4 regions of the Bradyrhizobium sp. CCGUVB1N3 genome follow, and region 4 is predicted to be linked to each of the others. Evidence: predicted binding sites of a transcription regulator. Region 4 holds the regulator's gene; each other region holds the start of a gene.
What was found. Region 4 encodes LexA, which represses DNA repair genes until DNA is damaged. Its sites were predicted from a motif close to TGTTCNNNNTGTGTTCNG; they were not measured.
Positions count from the first base shown of each region.

Region 1: a site for LexA is predicted at 2,340-2,357, ahead of NLM33_RS29870 (YifB family Mg chelatase-like AAA ATPase). Genes of this name have one in related genera too.
Region 2: a site for LexA is predicted at 2,085-2,102, ahead of NLM33_RS36905 (DNA-processing protein DprA). Genes of this name have one in related genera too.
Region 3: a site for LexA is predicted at 2,515-2,532, ahead of NLM33_RS48545 (type IA DNA topoisomerase). Genes of this name have one in related genera too.

Region 1 is NZ_JANADR010000001.1:6,268,110-6,272,161, reverse strand. It holds gene NLM33_RS29880 (ATP-binding protein) at 1-14, opposite strand, end outside; gene NLM33_RS29875 (hypothetical protein) at 141-608, opposite strand; gene NLM33_RS29870 (YifB family Mg chelatase-like AAA ATPase) at 743-2,281, opposite strand; gene NLM33_RS29865 (PilZ domain-containing protein) at 2,512-2,757, shown strand; gene NLM33_RS29860 (tetratricopeptide repeat protein) at 3,025-3,792, shown strand; gene NLM33_RS29855 (AAA family ATPase) at 3,861-4,052, opposite strand, start outside.
Region 2 is NZ_JANADR010000001.1:7,771,546-7,775,597, reverse strand. It holds gene NLM33_RS36910 (hypothetical protein) at 424-1,080, opposite strand; gene NLM33_RS36905 (DNA-processing protein DprA) at 1,052-1,972, opposite strand; gene NLM33_RS36900 (hypothetical protein) at 2,190-2,378, opposite strand; partial or broken gene NLM33_RS36895 (DUF1810 domain-containing protein) at 2,475-2,891, shown strand; gene NLM33_RS36890 (SAVED domain-containing protein) at 2,965-4,038, shown strand.
Region 3 is NZ_JANADR010000003.1:31,467-35,518, reverse strand. It holds gene NLM33_RS48545 (type IA DNA topoisomerase) at 24-2,459, opposite strand; gene NLM33_RS48540 (helix-turn-helix domain-containing protein) at 2,831-3,202, opposite strand; gene NLM33_RS48535 (hypothetical protein) at 3,501-3,908, opposite strand; gene NLM33_RS48530 (ParA family protein) at 3,905-4,052, opposite strand, start outside.
Region 4 is NZ_JANADR010000001.1:1,637,443-1,641,494, forward strand. It holds gene glp (gephyrin-like molybdotransferase Glp) at 146-1,357, shown strand; gene lexA (transcriptional repressor LexA) at 1,533-2,231, shown strand; gene NLM33_RS07760 (hypothetical protein) at 2,400-2,606, shown strand; gene NLM33_RS07765 (hypothetical protein) at 2,819-3,256, shown strand; gene NLM33_RS07770 (ComEC/Rec2 family competence protein) at 3,265-4,052, opposite strand, start outside.

The DNA.
Region 1 (4,052 bases), 4.6 Mb from region 4:
AACGAGCGACCCATCGCCAAAGATCCTGACTCTGCCTAAAATACTTCTGCCCGCCCTCGGTGACGATGTGTCATCCAACCTTGCGAACAGTTTGAGGTTTTGCGGTCGGCTCAAAACAAGGTTGATGAGACGTTAACGCCTCAGAGCGAGGCAGCCTGCAGATGGCGGTGCCCACCGGCAGCACCGACGATCAGCGCGGCGGCATCGCGGGCCGAGAACGTCTTGGACCGCACATAGATGCGGTAGTCCGCCGGCCCTGCGCCCGAGAGATAGATCACCGGGCTGTCGCGGCTCGGATGCGCGGAGATCGCGACGAGGCGCGTTGCCGCGCTGGCCTGGCAGGCGTCCGTCTCGGCGGTCGGGGTGTCGTCGACGAGGACGAAATCCGCAGCTTCTGCCGTCTCGGTGATCTGTACGCGGACGGTGGCGCGGGTGGGGTCGTCGGTGAAGGCAACATGCAGGCCGGCCGTCCAGGGGACCGATGCGAGCTCGACCGGAGTCTCGCCGAAGGCGATGCAGGGATGCGATGCCGATCCGGTACCGCCACGCACGAACACCGCCGCCGCCATCAAGGGAACAACCGAAGCCAGGATCTTGAAACGCAACATGACACTCTACTCGCCCGAGGACTCGCCCCAAGAACGCGCCCAAGGCCCAGGGAACGGCCGTGATGAACGCGTGGCCCTTATGGTTTGCAGAGCGTAAAGGAAACTCGTTACCGTCGGGTTGATACGAATGGTCGTCACGCCAGCTGGCGCACATCCTCCGCGAGTGCGCGGTAGGAGAGCGCCTCGGCGAGATGCAGCCGGCCGATCTTGTCGGCATTGTCGAGGTCGGCCAGCGTTCGCGCCACCCGCAGCACGCGGTGATAGCCGCGCGCCGACAGCCGCATGGTCTCGGCGGCATCGCGCAGCAGCTTTTGGCCCTGCGCGTCGGGTTTTGCGATTTCTTCCAGCACCGAGGCCGGCGCCTCGGCATTGGTGCGCACGTTCGGCAATCCCGCGGCCTGATAACGTGCGAGCTGAACGTCGCGGGCCGCGGCGACGCGCGCGGCGACCTCGGCGGAGCCTTCCGCCGGTGGCGGCAGGATCAGGTCGGCTGCGGTCACTGCCGGCACCTCGATACGCAGATCGATGCGGTCCATCAGGGGACCGGAGATGCGCGCCTGATAGTCCGCGGTGCAGCGATCGATGCGGCCGCGCTTGCAGGCATAGCCCGGCTCGAAGGCGTTGCCGCAACGGCACGGATTCATCGCCGCGACCAGCATGAAGCGGGCAGGGTAGGTGACGCGGTGATTGGCGCGCGACACCGAGACCTCGCCGTTCTCCAGCGGCTGGCGCAGCGAATCCAGCACGCGCGGGTCGAACTCCGGAAGCTCGTCGAGAAACAGCACGCCCTGATGCGCGAGCGAGATCTCGCCGGGCTTTGCGCGCATGCCGCCACCGGTCAGTGCGGCCATGCTGGCGGAATGATGCGGCGAGCGGAACGGCCGCCGCGCGGTCAGTGCGCCGCCTTGGATTTCGCCGGCGACGGAGGCGATCATCGAGACTTCCAGAAGTTCGCCCGGCGACAGCGGCGGCAGGATCGAGGGCAGGCGGGCGGCCAGCATCGATTTGCCGGCGCCGGGCGCGCCGATCATCAGCAGGTGATGTCCGCCGGCCGCCGCGATCTCCAGCGCGCGCTTGGCGCTCTCCTGGCCCTTGATGTCACGCAGGTCGAGCGGGGAGGGTGCCGCCTCGTGCACCTTCGGTGAGGGCCGCGACAGCACCTGCGTGCCCTTGAAGTGGTTGGCGATCTGGATCAGCGAGCTGGCGGCGATGATCTGGATGTCCGGGCTCGCCCAGGCGGCTTCCGAGCCGCAGGCCGCCGGACAGATCAGTCCCTCCTCGCGGGTATTGGCGCCGATCGCGGCCGGCAGCACGCCGGCGACCGGTGCGATCGAGCCGTCGAGGCCGAGCTCGCCGAGCACCGTGAAACCCGTGAGGGCATCCGGCGGGATGGCGCCGATCGCCGCCATCAGCCCAAGCGCAATCGGCAGGTCGTAATGGCTGCCTTCCTTGGGCAGATCGGCCGGCGCCAGATTGACGATGATCCGCCGCGCCGGCAGCGCGAGCCCCGAGGCGATCAGCGCCGAGCGCACCCGCTCGCGGGCCTCCGAGACCGCCTTGTCCGGAAGACCGACGATGGCAAAGGCCGGCAAGCCGGGCGCGACCTGCACCTGCACGTCGACCGCGCGGGCCTCGATCCCCTCAAAGGCGACGGTAGAAACCCGCTGAACCATGCTCGAACCAGCCTGCCCTCATGCACAATCGAGGGTAGCAGGCGGCCGTTCGGCTTGCAAGAACAATACGGGAACATTAGCCCGGCCCCCCGAGCCCTTCCTAACGAGGCGTAAACGGGACGGGGACAGTAAGCCTCGAATGCGAGCCGATCCGCTCAGCACATCCCAACGAATGTTGGGTACCTGTAGAGACGCGGGATGGGCCGTGATCTAACAAGTGAAAAATCGAGATGCTTGCAAATCGCCGGAGAAGCGAACGTCGGGTGTGCAGTCGGCTTGCCAAGATTTATTTTGGCTCGGGGTCGCTGCCGAGGGATTGCACGGTCACGGATATTTCCGATGGCGGTGTGAAAGTGGTGGCGGAGTTTCTGGAAGTGCCGCCGCAGTTCACCATCATCTTCGCGCCGGACTATTCCCGCCAGTGCCAGCTCCGCTGGCGCATCGGCTGCGAATTCGGCGCCGAATTCATCGACTAGGCGATCGCTTCCATATCCCCGGACCTCATCCTGAGGAGACCGCGAAGCGGTCGTCTCGAAGGATGACTGGGGGCGCGCTCTCGCTTGCGGCCGTCCTTCGAGACGCGCGCAAGAGCGCGCTCCTCAGGACGAGGCCGACAAATGACGGCCGATATGATTCAAATCTCGAAAACGCAGCAATAGGCCGCGCAACTGCGCGTTCCTTAACGGGAAATTAGCGTTAATCGGGAAAGCATCTCTGATCAGTCGCCGACGGTAGATCAGAGTATGTCCCAGCGTTCGTCCCTCGTCTCTTCCCCGGCGCGATTGCTGCTGTCCGCGCTTCTCGCGCTCGGGCTTTGCGGCTGCCAGACAACGGGGCTCGAGGACATCACCGGCGCGCTCGGCGTCAAGTCGGAAAAGACCCGCGAGGCCAAGCCCGATATCGACGCGCTCCGCGAGCGCTACCGCGCCACGCCAAGCGATCCCGAGATCGCGCTGCAATACGGCAAGGCGCTGCGCGAGAACGGCCAGCGCTCGCAGGCGGTCGCCGTGCTCGAGCAGGCCGTGCTCACCCACGCCAACAACAAGCCGCTGCTTGCGGCTTATGGCCGCGCGCTCGCCGACAATGGTAATTTCCAGCAGGCCTTCGACGTGCTGAACCGCGCGCATACGCCGGAGGATCCCGACTGGCACATCCTGTCGGCGCAAGGCGCGGTGCTCGATCAGCTCGGCCGCAACGAGGAGGCGCAGCAATATTACGGCAGCGCCCTGAAGATCGTGCCGGACGAGCCGTCGGTGCTGTCCAATCTCGGCCTGTCCTATATGCTGCAGAACAATCTGCCCAAGGCGGAGGCGACGCTGCGGCGGGCCCATGAGCGCGCGCCGCAGGACGCGCGCATGCGGGCCAATCTCGCGCTCGTGGTCGGATTGCAGGGCCGCCAGGCCGAGGCCGAGGGCATCGTGAAGGCCGATCTGCCGCCGGACGAGGCCCAGGCCAAGGTCACGGCGCTCCGCCAGCTCCTCACCAAGAAGCAGCAGCGGGCGGAGAAATAGCCCGATGCGGCCAACCTGATTCTACTGCGTCACAAGCACTCTCATGAGGGTCTGGCGACGCAGTAAGACTACGACGCCTTGCGATGCGGCGCGGATTCGCGCTTCGGCTTGCCCTTCAGCCTCTTCAGCAGCGGTGCCAGCAGCGACTGCCTCGGCTTCTTGACTTCGCCGCGTCCGGCAAGCCGGTTGGCGAGGTTCTGGAACGTCTCGGCGGTGCGGTGGCTCTTGGAGACCTCCGCGATCATCTGGCCGTTATTGGC
Region 2 (4,052 bases), 6.1 Mb from region 4:
TGGAGCACGGCAGCCAAGGAGAAACACGGGCTGCCGGCACCATCTTCCTCAAGAGAGATTGCCAAACTTGAGCGCGTGAGAGTGCTGGTGTCTAAGTTGTTTCGTCACCTCTAGCCGTACGCTAGGCACACTACAGGGGCAACCAGAGGAGGTAAGGAGACATGCTGCGGACTTCAGCGCCACGGTGAGAGCCGAAAGCAACCTGTTGGGCTTAGGCACCGCACCCTGCAAAGCGTTCCATGACGCGCGTGACACGGTGGGCGAAGTGGCAACGATGGGATGGGTGACCGGGTGGTTAGTCAATACAGCCTTTCGTCGGCGGTGCTCTTGGTCAGCCTTCGGCCAAACCCCAGAGTACGATTAGGTAGTAGATCGCCACCGCAACAACTACGTTGTCCGGGCGCTACAACCAAACCACGGACTTTACTTACCGAAGATAGAGAAGTCGTCGGCCTCAAATGGGTTCGCAAAGACCCTTCGAGCGATAAAGAAACCGACGATATGTGCGGCGGGGAAACGGTTGTTCAACACCTCTTTGGCCGCACGAAAGTGAGCGCCAGCAGTCAACACATCGTCTACGATCCCAATTCGGGTCGGTTCTGGGTTGCAGACCGACTCGTCTATTGCGAGGACATCCTTGATCTCCTGAACGGAAGGACGTTGATCGCTTTCATGAGCTGCACGCAAATTTGCCGTCTGCAATAGCAGCTCTCGCACGTCGATAGCTACTGCGGATCGCAGTGCCCGGCAGATTTGCGCCACTCGGTCGTCGTACTCGGCGTCAGTTCTGATCTTCGACGGCGGCATCGGAACCAGCGCTCCGCCAGTAAACCATCTCGGGTTGATAGCTGGCCCCAGCGCCGCTGCGCACTCGTTGATTGCTCGCCCTTTGTAAACGTAGTGGAGCTGGTTCCGCTGAGAAGGCTTCTTTTTCAAATTAGAAATAAGAGAATTCGTCGCGCTGAAACCGTAGCCCTGCCGAGCCGTGTACTCGAACAGGTAATAGCACTCATCATTTGGCTGTATGAAATGATGGTCGATACGGTTCTGATCATCGATTTGTCGAAGCTGGATGGTCACCCAAAGCGTCCCAAATATCTTCCGACTTCTTCACACGGATCGCCCCCCGCGCCTCGTAAGTGGCTGGCCAGGTGATGTCCGATCTTGCGAAGCAAGAGTCCAAAATGAAGAGCTTCCGCCGTTGATGAAGCGCGGCGCGCGCTTGGGTTAGCGTCCCGCTAGTCTCACCCGCTTCGACGATAATGGTTGCTTCGGTGAGCGCGCTCATCGTGATGTTTCGCTCAGGGAAGAACAGTCTGTTTTGTGGCACGGCCTGCTTCGAGTAACGTAGAACCGGCACCTGAGAGATTAAAAGGTAATCGCTCGCTATCTGAGCCTGTAGCTCAGCATTTTCTTTGGGATACGTCACTCCGAGAGGAGTGCCGATCACCGCAATTGTACGCCCCTTAGCTTCGAGCGTGGCCCTGTGCGCAGCGGTGTCAATACCGGCAGCGAGACCCGAGACCACCGTGAACCCGGCGCCGACCAGCTCACGCGCAATCCGGGCAGCGCGCTTTAGACCTTCCGCAGATGCTCTACGGCTACCGACAACTGCCACGCCGCGGGTCTCGGACAATTCCCACGTGCCCCGATAGTAGAGCAACTCAACCGGATGCTGAGCATCTCGCAACCGCTCGGGATAGTCACCAGCGTGGTTGATCCGAATGCCGAAGCCATGGACGCCCGCAGTCTTCAAGGCTTGAAAGACTTCCCGTGCTCTTGCGTCCGCAATCGAGTGAGCAACAAAGTCGGAGGGTAGCGCTGTCGGGTCCTTCGCAAACCGCTCTGCAATGTTTTTGAAGGTAGCTCCAGGTTGGAGCCACATTTCCTCGTAGGCTCCAAGCTCGCGAGCAGGCGAGATGGGGTTTATTGCGGGCGAACTATCCCGCGAAGCAAAGAGAGCATTCTTCATTCTGACCCACCATCCGGCTTCATTATCTTACGGCGATTCCCTATTAACAAATTGGACTGTTGATGAAGCTGAACGGCTTCGGTGAGCTACGTACCATGGCTGAACCAGAGATCGTTCTCAATTTGTTCTCATTGGGGTGACAAAGTCAAGGCCGGGATCGACCTGCCTATAGCCTTCCTATTTTGCCTCGGCGGCGCAGCTATAGGCTCCGCCTGAACTAAACGGGCGGATCGAATTTCGTTTGCTGGATGGCGTCGTAGATGCGAACGCGAACCTTCGGAAAGCGGCGCTTCAGTTCGACGGCGCCATCTTCAGCGCCCTCCCTGGTGGTGAACTTGGACTTGAGAATTCCGTCGATCTCGATGGCGTAACCCGTCTTCGGCAGTTCGATATTTCGCCCAGGCATTATTTGTCGTCGTCCTTGGTGGATCTCCGATCGCAGGGTTACGTTGTGTCCGTCGGGTCGGACAAGCCGGCCACGTCCGAAAGGAAGGGATAACGCGTGAGTGATCCGTACGACCTGCAGCGTTTCGTGGACGCGCAAAACCCGGTTTACCGGCGGGTCGTCGAAGAACTGGGCCGCGGCCGTAAGGCGACGCATTGGATGTGGTTTGTTTCCCGCAAATCGCTGGTCTAAGCTTCAGCGCGATGGCGCAGCGGTTTGCGATTAGCTCTCGCGCGGAAGCCGCCGCTTATCTGCAACATGATGTGCTGGGACCGCGCCTCGTCGAATGCACCCGGCTTATCGTGGCGGCCAGCGACAAATCGATTGCCGATATTCTCGGGTCGCCCGACGACATGAAGTTTCGATCGAGTATGACGGCTGTTCGACGCCGTCTCGAAGCAGCCGATCTTCAACGACGCTATCGTGGCCTTCTATCCGGAAGGCAAAGATCCGGCGACCGTGTCGATAGTTTAGCGAAGCGAAGCTCGTTGACCGTGGTCCTGTGGGAACTGAGGACGGCACGGCGTGTCTTGCGACGGGCTGCGGAATGTGGCCCTCCACCGGAGTTAGCCGGTTTCCCACAGTCGTGTCGATTCGTCCATTGTCAATAGGTGGGGTCTACATCGGGCATATCGTCGCCGACTCTCCCGACGGCCCTCGCGGGGATTCGATCCGCTCCCCACTTCTCGCCCACGATCCCGACAACCTGATGCTCGTCTGTGACGTGCACCACCGCGTATTCGACCGCGAGATGGTCGCCGAGCATCCGGAAGAAGTTCTGACGGCGATGAAGCGCCGCCACGAAGCACGCATCCGGACCGTCACCACCATCGACGAGGATTTCGGCAGCCACGTCATTCGGTACGCGGCTCGGATCGGGACAAACGAGTCTCCGGTCGCCAAAGGCGACCTGAAGTGGGCGATGATCCCAGACCGCTATCCATTCGACGACGGTTGGATCGACCTCGACCTTGCGACCCTCGATCTGCCCGACCACGATCACGACTTCTGGCGCACTCATGTACGCAATCTCCGGTCCGGCTTCGCCGAGAAGGTGCGCGGCCGCATGGAGCGTCAGGAAATTCGGCGCCTTGCCGTTTTCGGTTTAGCGCCGATCCCATTGCTGTTCGAACTCGGTCGCCTGATCTCCGACATCGCGACAGCCGAAGTTCGACAACTCCTGCGCAGCCCCAAGGGATGGAAGTGGGACCCGGATGGACGGCCCATCGAGTTCGACGTGAAGCGCCCGTCGCGTACCGACGGTCCCGTGGCGCTGAAACTCGAGGTGAGCGCTCCCGTTGCCGACGACCGCATCGTCTCGGCCCTTGGCACCGGCGCAGCCATCTGGTCCATCGCCGCCAGCGGGGCCCACAACGACATCATGCGCCGCCCGACCGATCTGGCAGAATTCGCGCGGCTGTTCCGATCCACGCTGGACGCGATCAAGTTTGCGCACGGCGAGAACTGCGCGGTGCGCATCTTTCCCGCAGTACCCGTATCCGTCGCCATCGAGGCGGGCCGTTCCTGGCAGCCGAAGGCGCACCCTACCCTCGAAGTCTACGACCAGAACAGGAAGCTGGGCGGCTTCATCCTCGCCCATACGCTCGAACACACCGGCTGACAAAGGAGAGGCCT
Region 3 (4,052 bases), on a different contig from region 4:
CAATGTTCGATCAGCATTCACACTTAAAGCAGCCACCCCCGTTCGCCAAACGCAGAAAGATCAATTCCATGAGGAGCATACCACCCCTCCGAGCCATAACGGGCACCGAGTTTCAGCGCGACCTCCTTGTTGCCATAAGGAATCCGCAGCGGGGTCCTGATTGAGGTTGCTGGCACGGGAGCCATTGAAGCGGCATCGGTGCCAACTTTTTGTTTTCGAGACCTCTTATAATTGGGCGGCGCAGCCTGACGTGCACTCGACCCTACCGGCCTGTTGGAGTTTTTGGATTTAAGCTTGCGGGGTCTTTTGCTTCGATTCGTATCAATCCACGCGGACATCGCGGCCGAGTTGGTCCGCGCATCATCGGGGATGATGAGACCTTTCCCCTGCGCCAGCTTCTTGGCGTACAGCAACTGTGCTGCACTTACCGATTTGAGGCCGAGCTTACCGGCCGTTTCACCGTCAGACTTTTTAGGCGCATGTTCGCTAAGGAATTTGCGACAGATCGATATCGAGGTCTTATAGCCGGGCGGTGGTTTTATTCTCTTCTGCCGGACGAGGCTGTCAGCAAAGCGTTTCATCGCAGGCGTCGGTGGATATGTTGCTGTGCCGTTGCCCCCTGAGCTGCCAAGCAAAGAAGGTCCTCCCGCTGTAGCACCCTCCTTCAGCTTGCTGATAATGCGCTCGGCGACATCGCATACGGCGTCAATCGCGCCGACCATCTCCTGTTTGCCCACCACGACATCGTCGAGCAGGCATTCAAGTTGCGCCGTCACGCCCGGATCGACTAGCGCTGGATCGGCTTGTTTGAGAACGCCGAACAATGACAGGCCGGTCTCGGTCGGCACAATATTCTTTCCCTGGGCAATCAGGAAACCCTGCTTCTTCAGCCCGCCAATGATCTCGGCTCGGGTCGCAGGCGTGCCAATACCCTTAGCTTCCTTCAAGCGATTCCGCAGAACCTCGTCATCAACAAAACGCCAGGCATTCTGCATAGCCTCGATCAGAGTGCCTTCGTTGTAACGCGGCGGCGGCCGGGTCTCCTTGTTCTCAATTTTTGGATCTTGCAGTCGCGCGGTCTCGCCGTTGCGCAGTGGCGGCAGCAATTGCGCCTCATCGCCCTTTTCGTCGGCGGGTTGCCACTCCGGGAATGCGGCTCGCCAGCCGAGATTGATAGGCTGGCGACCGGTAGCGCGGAATTCGACGCCGCGCACATCGAGCGTTGCGGTTGTCTGGCGGTAACGGAAGTCGGGCATCAGGGCGGCCATATATGCTCGCGCGATGACGTCAAAGAGTTTCTTCTCGTCAGACGACAGGCGAGGCCATACATCCGGCAATTTGTCGATGGTGTTGACGTTGGGAATGACCGCGTGGTGGCTCGCTCCCTCCAGCCCCTGGTCGTAGAAGATGCCGCTCGCGCCTCTACGAGTCACCGGCGGCTCGGGTACCGGGATCGCACTGAACGATTGACCCACCCGCAGTCCGGCTATGATTCGCGGCACATCCGATATCAAGCTCTGCGGCAGGTAGCGCACTTCGGCACGGGGATAAGTGATGATCTTCTTACCTTGGCCGTCATACAACTCCTGCGCCACTTCGAGCGTTTTGCTGGCTGACCAGCCGAAGCGCGAGCCGCAGAGCTTCTGCAACGACGGCAAATCATGCAGCTTGGGTGGCGCTTGCCGCTTATCCTCGACGCGCACGGTAAGCGCGCCCTCGAAGCCGTCAGCCGCTTTGACTACGTCCTGGGCGATCTCGCGTTTAACAATTCGTTCCGGCGGCGCGTGCCGCATCTGGAATTGCCCGCCCGCAACTTTCGCAGTGGCGATAATTTCGAAATAGGCAAGCGGCACGAAGTTCCGGATTTCCAACTCACGCTTGCACACAATTGCTAACGTCGGCGTCTTTACACGACCAACCCCGATCACTCTTCGCGCGCCTTGTCCCAAGATGACAGTTGCGGTGCGAGTGAGTGACAGGTTGTAAATCTGATCGGCCTGGCGGCGGGCTACGGCAGCAGCGTAAAGGCGAGCATATTCGGCATTTGGCTTTGCCCTACCGAATGCCTCGCGGATGGTCTGCGAATCCTGAGCGGTGAACAGCACCCGCATCACCTGACCGCGATACCCGTAATGTTCAAGAATTTCCTGACCGATCAGTTGACCCTCGCGGTCGCAATCGGTTGCAAGCCAAACTCGCCTGGCAGTGCGCAACGCCTCGCGAATGGCCTTGAGCTTAGCGGCCTTGTTGCCACCCTCTGCCGGGCGCGTTCCGTAAAGACCTTCAGGCCGTAGAAGTATCGGCGACCATCGCTTCCAGGCCGGAACAACGTCCTCCGGTTCGAGGAGATCGAACAAATGGCCCTCTGCTGGAAGAACATCGCCGTAGTGCGAACCAATTGCAGCGCGGACATCTTTGGCCTGGCTGGTTTTCTCCGTGATGACGAACTGATCTGCCATGTCGACCCACTCGGGAGGATGGCCGGGTCGAAAGGGCCGATGCTCCGATTGACAATGGAACATATAGAGAACACAATTTAACTGCCGGGTCAAGTCGTTGGAGTCGGACCGTGGCCGAGGTCACCTATTACGTGGACATGGTCTTTCGCGACGACGAATGCCGGGTGCGGACTGAAAACGCCCCCGAAAGCTTCGTCACCCTCAAGCACATGGCCAACAATCTGATCCGCAGGGTGCCCGGAAAAGACTCTCAACGCCTCAAACGCATGACCGCCGCCTGGGAACGACGACTTCCTCGCAAGCCTCATCGCCCCTTAAAATCCTTCACCCGTTCCCCCGCCGATGCTTTCCGGTCGGGCTATGACTTGCCGCTATCCCCCGACCTTGCGCGAGCGCGCCTGCCGCGCTACGCGCCGATCGGCCTGGTTCTTCTTGCTGATCGCGGAGGTGAGTTCGTCATAGTCGACGCCGCTTTTCTTCAGCGCCCGGCGCGCGTCGTCGACGTCGAAGCCGAGCAATTCGAGGACGCTCATGTTGAGGCTCGATGCGATCCGCTCCATGGTCTTGAACGTTGGATTACCGAGGCCGCGCACGATCGTGTAATAGGTTCCGCGCGCTATGCCTGTCTTCGGCTGGAACGCCTCCATGCCGCCGTTCTCGATTTCGAGCTGCTGCAGCCGGATGGCCAGCATTTCGTTGAGGATCGAGTGATCGGGGGGCAGGGGCTTTCGAACGCGCGCCATGGGAACAGATGTGGACCGGGAGCAGGGTTAGGCCGCACGATGCGGGCGCGAGAGACATTAGCCAGTATATTGAATGTTTCAAGATGGGCTGCGGCTGCCCGAAAAGAATCGATTGGCTCGGTCCGGACGGGCGGGCGCTGAGATCGGCCGCGATCTTCGTGCCGCGCTTATCCCCACGCGGGAGCGGCCCGTTCGGCGGCGGCTGCCCAGTCGCGCCAGTGACCGGAGCGCAGCGGAGCAGGCCGGGAGCCGGCCCGCGCTCCCCAAAAGCGCCGTAGGGACGGCGGAGGGCCTGTGGTCAGGTGCCGCGCGTGGGCGGCAATCGCCCCGCTTTCTTCAGGTGCTCATGAAGAATCCGATCGATGACGCGCAGCGGATGCGTCCGTTCTTCGGCCGCCATCTGGCGTAGGACCAGATCGATCGGGTCAGGCAACCGTAGGGCATAGGGCCGCGAGGACGATCGTTCGCCATAGGCGTCAAATGGATTGCGCTTCGCCTCGGCCTTACCTCGAGCGGCCCTGAGGGCAGGCTCGCCCCCGCGGGCCGGGCTCTCGTCTCGTTGGGGTGCGGGCGCGGCTGGCCGATCGTCATAATCCGGCGTGACAATGACGGGCGTTGCAGGCGGCGCGGCCGTGCGCTGCGAACGAAATGTGTCGCGGGGGAGGGCGGGGCGCTCAGGCTTGGAGCCTTGTGCGGAATCGCTCATGCGGCGGCGCCGTCCGTTTTTGCGCCCTGGCTCGCGGCGAGGAGTTCGCGCACGACCTGGTCGGCGTTGTAGCGGGCCTTGCGGATCGATTCGTCCTTGTCGTTCATTTGGTAGAGCGTGCCATAGCCGCTGGTCATGCTGCGG
Region 4 (4,052 bases):
ATTGTCCCAATGGGCATCCCGGCGGCCTTCTCCGCGAGAGATAATTCATCTCCACCTTCGCAATCCCCCTTTTGCCACGACGCCTGCTCTCGGCTAGAACGCAACGCAACTCTCTCGTTCGATTTGCCCAGCAGGAGTTCAGCCCGTGGCCCTGATGCCGGTTTCCGACGCGCTCGCTGCGGTGCTCGCGGGCGTCGAGCCCGTGGCGGACGAGATGGTCGCGCTGGATGCAGCCTACCATCGCGTGCTGGCCCGCGATGTCGCGGCGCGGCGGACGCAGCCGCCACAGGCAATGTCGGCCATGGATGGCTATGCGGTGCGTGCGGCCGATGCGGCGAAGGTGGGCGCAGAGCTCACCGTGATCGGCGAGGTCGCGGCCGGGCGGCCGTTTGCGGGAACGGTCGGCGCGGGAGAGGCAGTGCGGATCTTCACGGGCGGCGTGGTGCCCGATGGCGCGGATGCGGTGGTGATCCAGGAGGACACGGTCGCTGACGGCAAGCACGTCGCGATCAAGGAGGCCGCGATTGCCGGACGGCACATCCGCCCCGCCGGCGTCGATTTCCGCGAGGGCGACGTGCTCCTGAGGAAGGGAAGCAGGCTCACCGAACGCGACTTGTCGCTTGCCGCCGGCATGAACCATCCGGAGCTTGCCGTCCGCCGCCGGCCCAGGGTCGCGATTCTCGCGACGGGCGATGAGCTCGTCATGCCCGGCTCCACGCCCGGCATGGGCCAGATCGTCTTTTCCAACGGCTACGCCCTGCATGCGCTGGCGCGGGCCGAGGGCGCCGAAACGGTCGATCTCGGCATTGCCGCCGATACCGTTGCGGCGACCACCGCCGGCATCCGCCGGGCCCGCGAAAGCGGTGCCGACATCCTGATCACGACCGGCGGAGCCTCGGTCGGCGACCACGATCTGGTCCGGCCGGCGCTCCAGGCCGAAGGCTTCGAAATGGCGTTCTGGAAGATCGCGATGCGGCCCGGCAAGCCGATGATGCACGGCCGTCTCGGCGCGATGCGGGTGATCGGCCTGCCCGGCAATCCGGTCTCGTCCTATGTCTGCGGCTTCCTGTTCATGGTGCCGTTGATTCGCGCGCTTGCTGGCCGCTCGCGCGTTCATCACCGTCGCGAGCGCGCCGTGCTCGGGCGCGACGTCGGGCCCAACGACGTCCGCGAGGACTATCTGCGCGCCCGGCTCGAGGAGCGCGAGGACGGCACGCTCGTCGCCGTTCCCGTCAACCACCAGGACTCCTCGCTGCTTGCGAATCTTGCTGCCGCACAGGCACTTCTCGTGCGCGCGCCGTTTGCGCCGAAGGCGGACGCAGGCACGCCTTGCGAGGTGTTGCGGCTACCCTTGTAAGTGCGATCTGATTCGCGCGTGGCGCGAACTTCGCCGCGTTCACCAAAAATTAAGTGGTTGCGGAACACATATCGAACATATAGTGTCCGTTCATGATTTGTTTCGAGCATCTAGCGGCTTCTGCTGAATCTGACGTCTCGGAATCGAACGACATCAACCGGGGGATTTGGTCGAGATGTTAACGCGCAAACAATACGAGCTTCTGCGGTTCATCAGTGAGCGCCTCAAGGAAAGCGGCGTGCCGCCCTCCTTCGACGAGATGAAGGACGCGCTCGATCTGCGCTCGAAGTCGGGCATCCACCGCCTGATCACCGCGCTGGAAGAGCGCGGCTTCATCCGCCGCCTGCCCAACCGCGCGCGCGCCATCGAGGTCATCAAGCTGCCCGAGCTTCAGGCCGCAGGCGCAGGCCGCCGCGGCTTCACGCCCAGCGTCATCGAAGGCAATCTCGGCAAGGTGCGGGGCGCAAGCGCTCCGGTTGATGACGGCGAGCGTCCGGTCGCCGTGCCCGTGATGGGACGGATCGCGGCCGGCACGCCAATCGAGGCATTGCAGACCCGCAGCCACACCATCAGCGTGCCTCCGGACATGCTCGGCTCCGGCGAGCACTACGCGCTCGAGGTGCGCGGCGATTCGATGGTCGACGCCGGCATCCTGGATGGCGACATGGCGCTGATCCAGCGCAACGAGACCGCTGATACCGGCGATATCGTGGTGGCGCTGATCGACGACGAGGAAGCGACGCTCAAGCGCTTCCGCCGGCGCGGTGCGTCGATCGCGCTGGAGCCCGCCAACACCGCCTATGAGGTGCGCATCCTGCCGCCGAACCGGGTGAAGATTCAGGGCAAGCTGATCGGGCTGTACCGGAAGTACTGATGGCCCGGCAGATCGCCGGCTATCGCGCAGCAACACGGGCGGACGGATTGTCCGCTCCGGCGGGATAGTGTTTTCACTTCGGGTGCGATTATCCCCACACCTGCGCGGAGCTAGATCCTCAAGCATCGCAGGCGCGAGAGCGCTGTGCACGATGCAGAGGAAAAACCCATGCGACAGATGATTTTGAGCGTGATCACGGCGGCCTTGATCGCGGGATCGGCATCCGCAAGCGACGCAGCGCAACACCACCATCCCGTTCGCAAGACGGAGCAGGTAGCGACCAGTGCGCCATTCCGCAATGCCAACAATGCGATCGCACCTGCGGCGCAGGCGAGCTGGCCCTATTCGGGGTACTCGGCTCCCGCCGGCCGCTGATGAAAGCTCGCGTGAGTGAATGGTGTGAACCAAGATAGAGTCACGGCGGGAGGCTTTGTTCCTCGTTAGCCGGGAAAGATAAAGTGATCGGGCAACGCGCAGACGAGCCGCAGATTTGCCCACAAACGCGATACACTCGGAGGCTTCCACTCTGATAGAGGCCTGCGCCTCCGGGGGGCGCGGACCTGCTATCTCGCATGAGGAGCACTCCGATGTGTGACTACAGCCTGCATGCCGTTGCGACCCGCCCCGCTCAAGTCGGCGAGACGATCGTCACGACAACCTTCCGCGGCACCTCGACGCGTGGATTTGCGTCGGAGCGTGATCTCTCGGTTGCCGTCTGCCTTCTGCCCGGCACCGAGCTCGCCTTCGCCGACAACGTCCGCTACGACAATCGCTGGATCTGGACGCGCACCGTCAACTCGCGCGTCGGCAAGTTCGGCAAGGTCGATCCGCACATTCCCGATCGTCATCATGATGCGATCGAATTCCCCGACGGCAACTACGTGCTGGTGACGCAGCTCGTCGAAGGCCAGCGTGCCACGGTTCTGCAACTGCCGGTAACGCAGCCGCTCGGCGAGAAGATAGAGCAGCCCGCCGTCGAGCAGCACACGACCCAAACGCCCACGACACGCCTGCCGATCGGCTGACGCGTCTTCTAGTCCTCGGCCTGCAGGTCGGCCTCCGACGGCGTAGCGTCTTTGCTGCGTGGAGTAGCCGGCCGCGGTGCGAGGCTGAGCTCGAAATCGCTATCGCCGGCCCCAGCCGGCGACCAGGGGCGGTTTGCGCCTCTTGCTTTCACCGTTTGCAGCGTGAAACCGTCGCCACTGCGCGACAGCACGAGCGCGCCTTGCGTCTTCAGACGCTCGCGATCCACGACCATCGCCGCGCAATCGGTTGCTGCCGGCTTCGCCGTCACCACCAACGCGGCACGGCTGCAATCATCGGCCAGCGCATCGACGCGCAGCGACAGCGCGACAAGACGACCATCGGCGAGCGGCGTCACGCAACCGCCCTCGTCGCATGAGACGCCGTCGGCGAGCGAGGTATCGGTCGCGCTGCGCGAATCGGCATCGGCTGCAAGCCACTCCTTGAGAAGAAAATTGTCCTTGCCGGTTCGGATCAGGTGCAGTTGGCCATCCTTGCCTCGCACCGCGACGCTGCGGCCGTCGCCTGCGATCAGGATGTCGGGCTGGCGCACGTGCAGCGCCCAGCCAATCGCGAGCGCCAGCACGACGGCGCCCGCCCAGCGCAGCGGCGTGCGCAACAAGCCCATCAGAACGAGGCCGACGCTGGCGGCAATCAGCGGACCGGTCCCGAAGGCGGTGATGCGGCCGACGGCGCCCGGTAACGCCGCGACCCAGCGTGTCACAACGACCATCCAGTCGATGCCGATCCCCATCAGCCACCAGAACACGCCATCGAGCCCGAACGGCGCTGCGATCA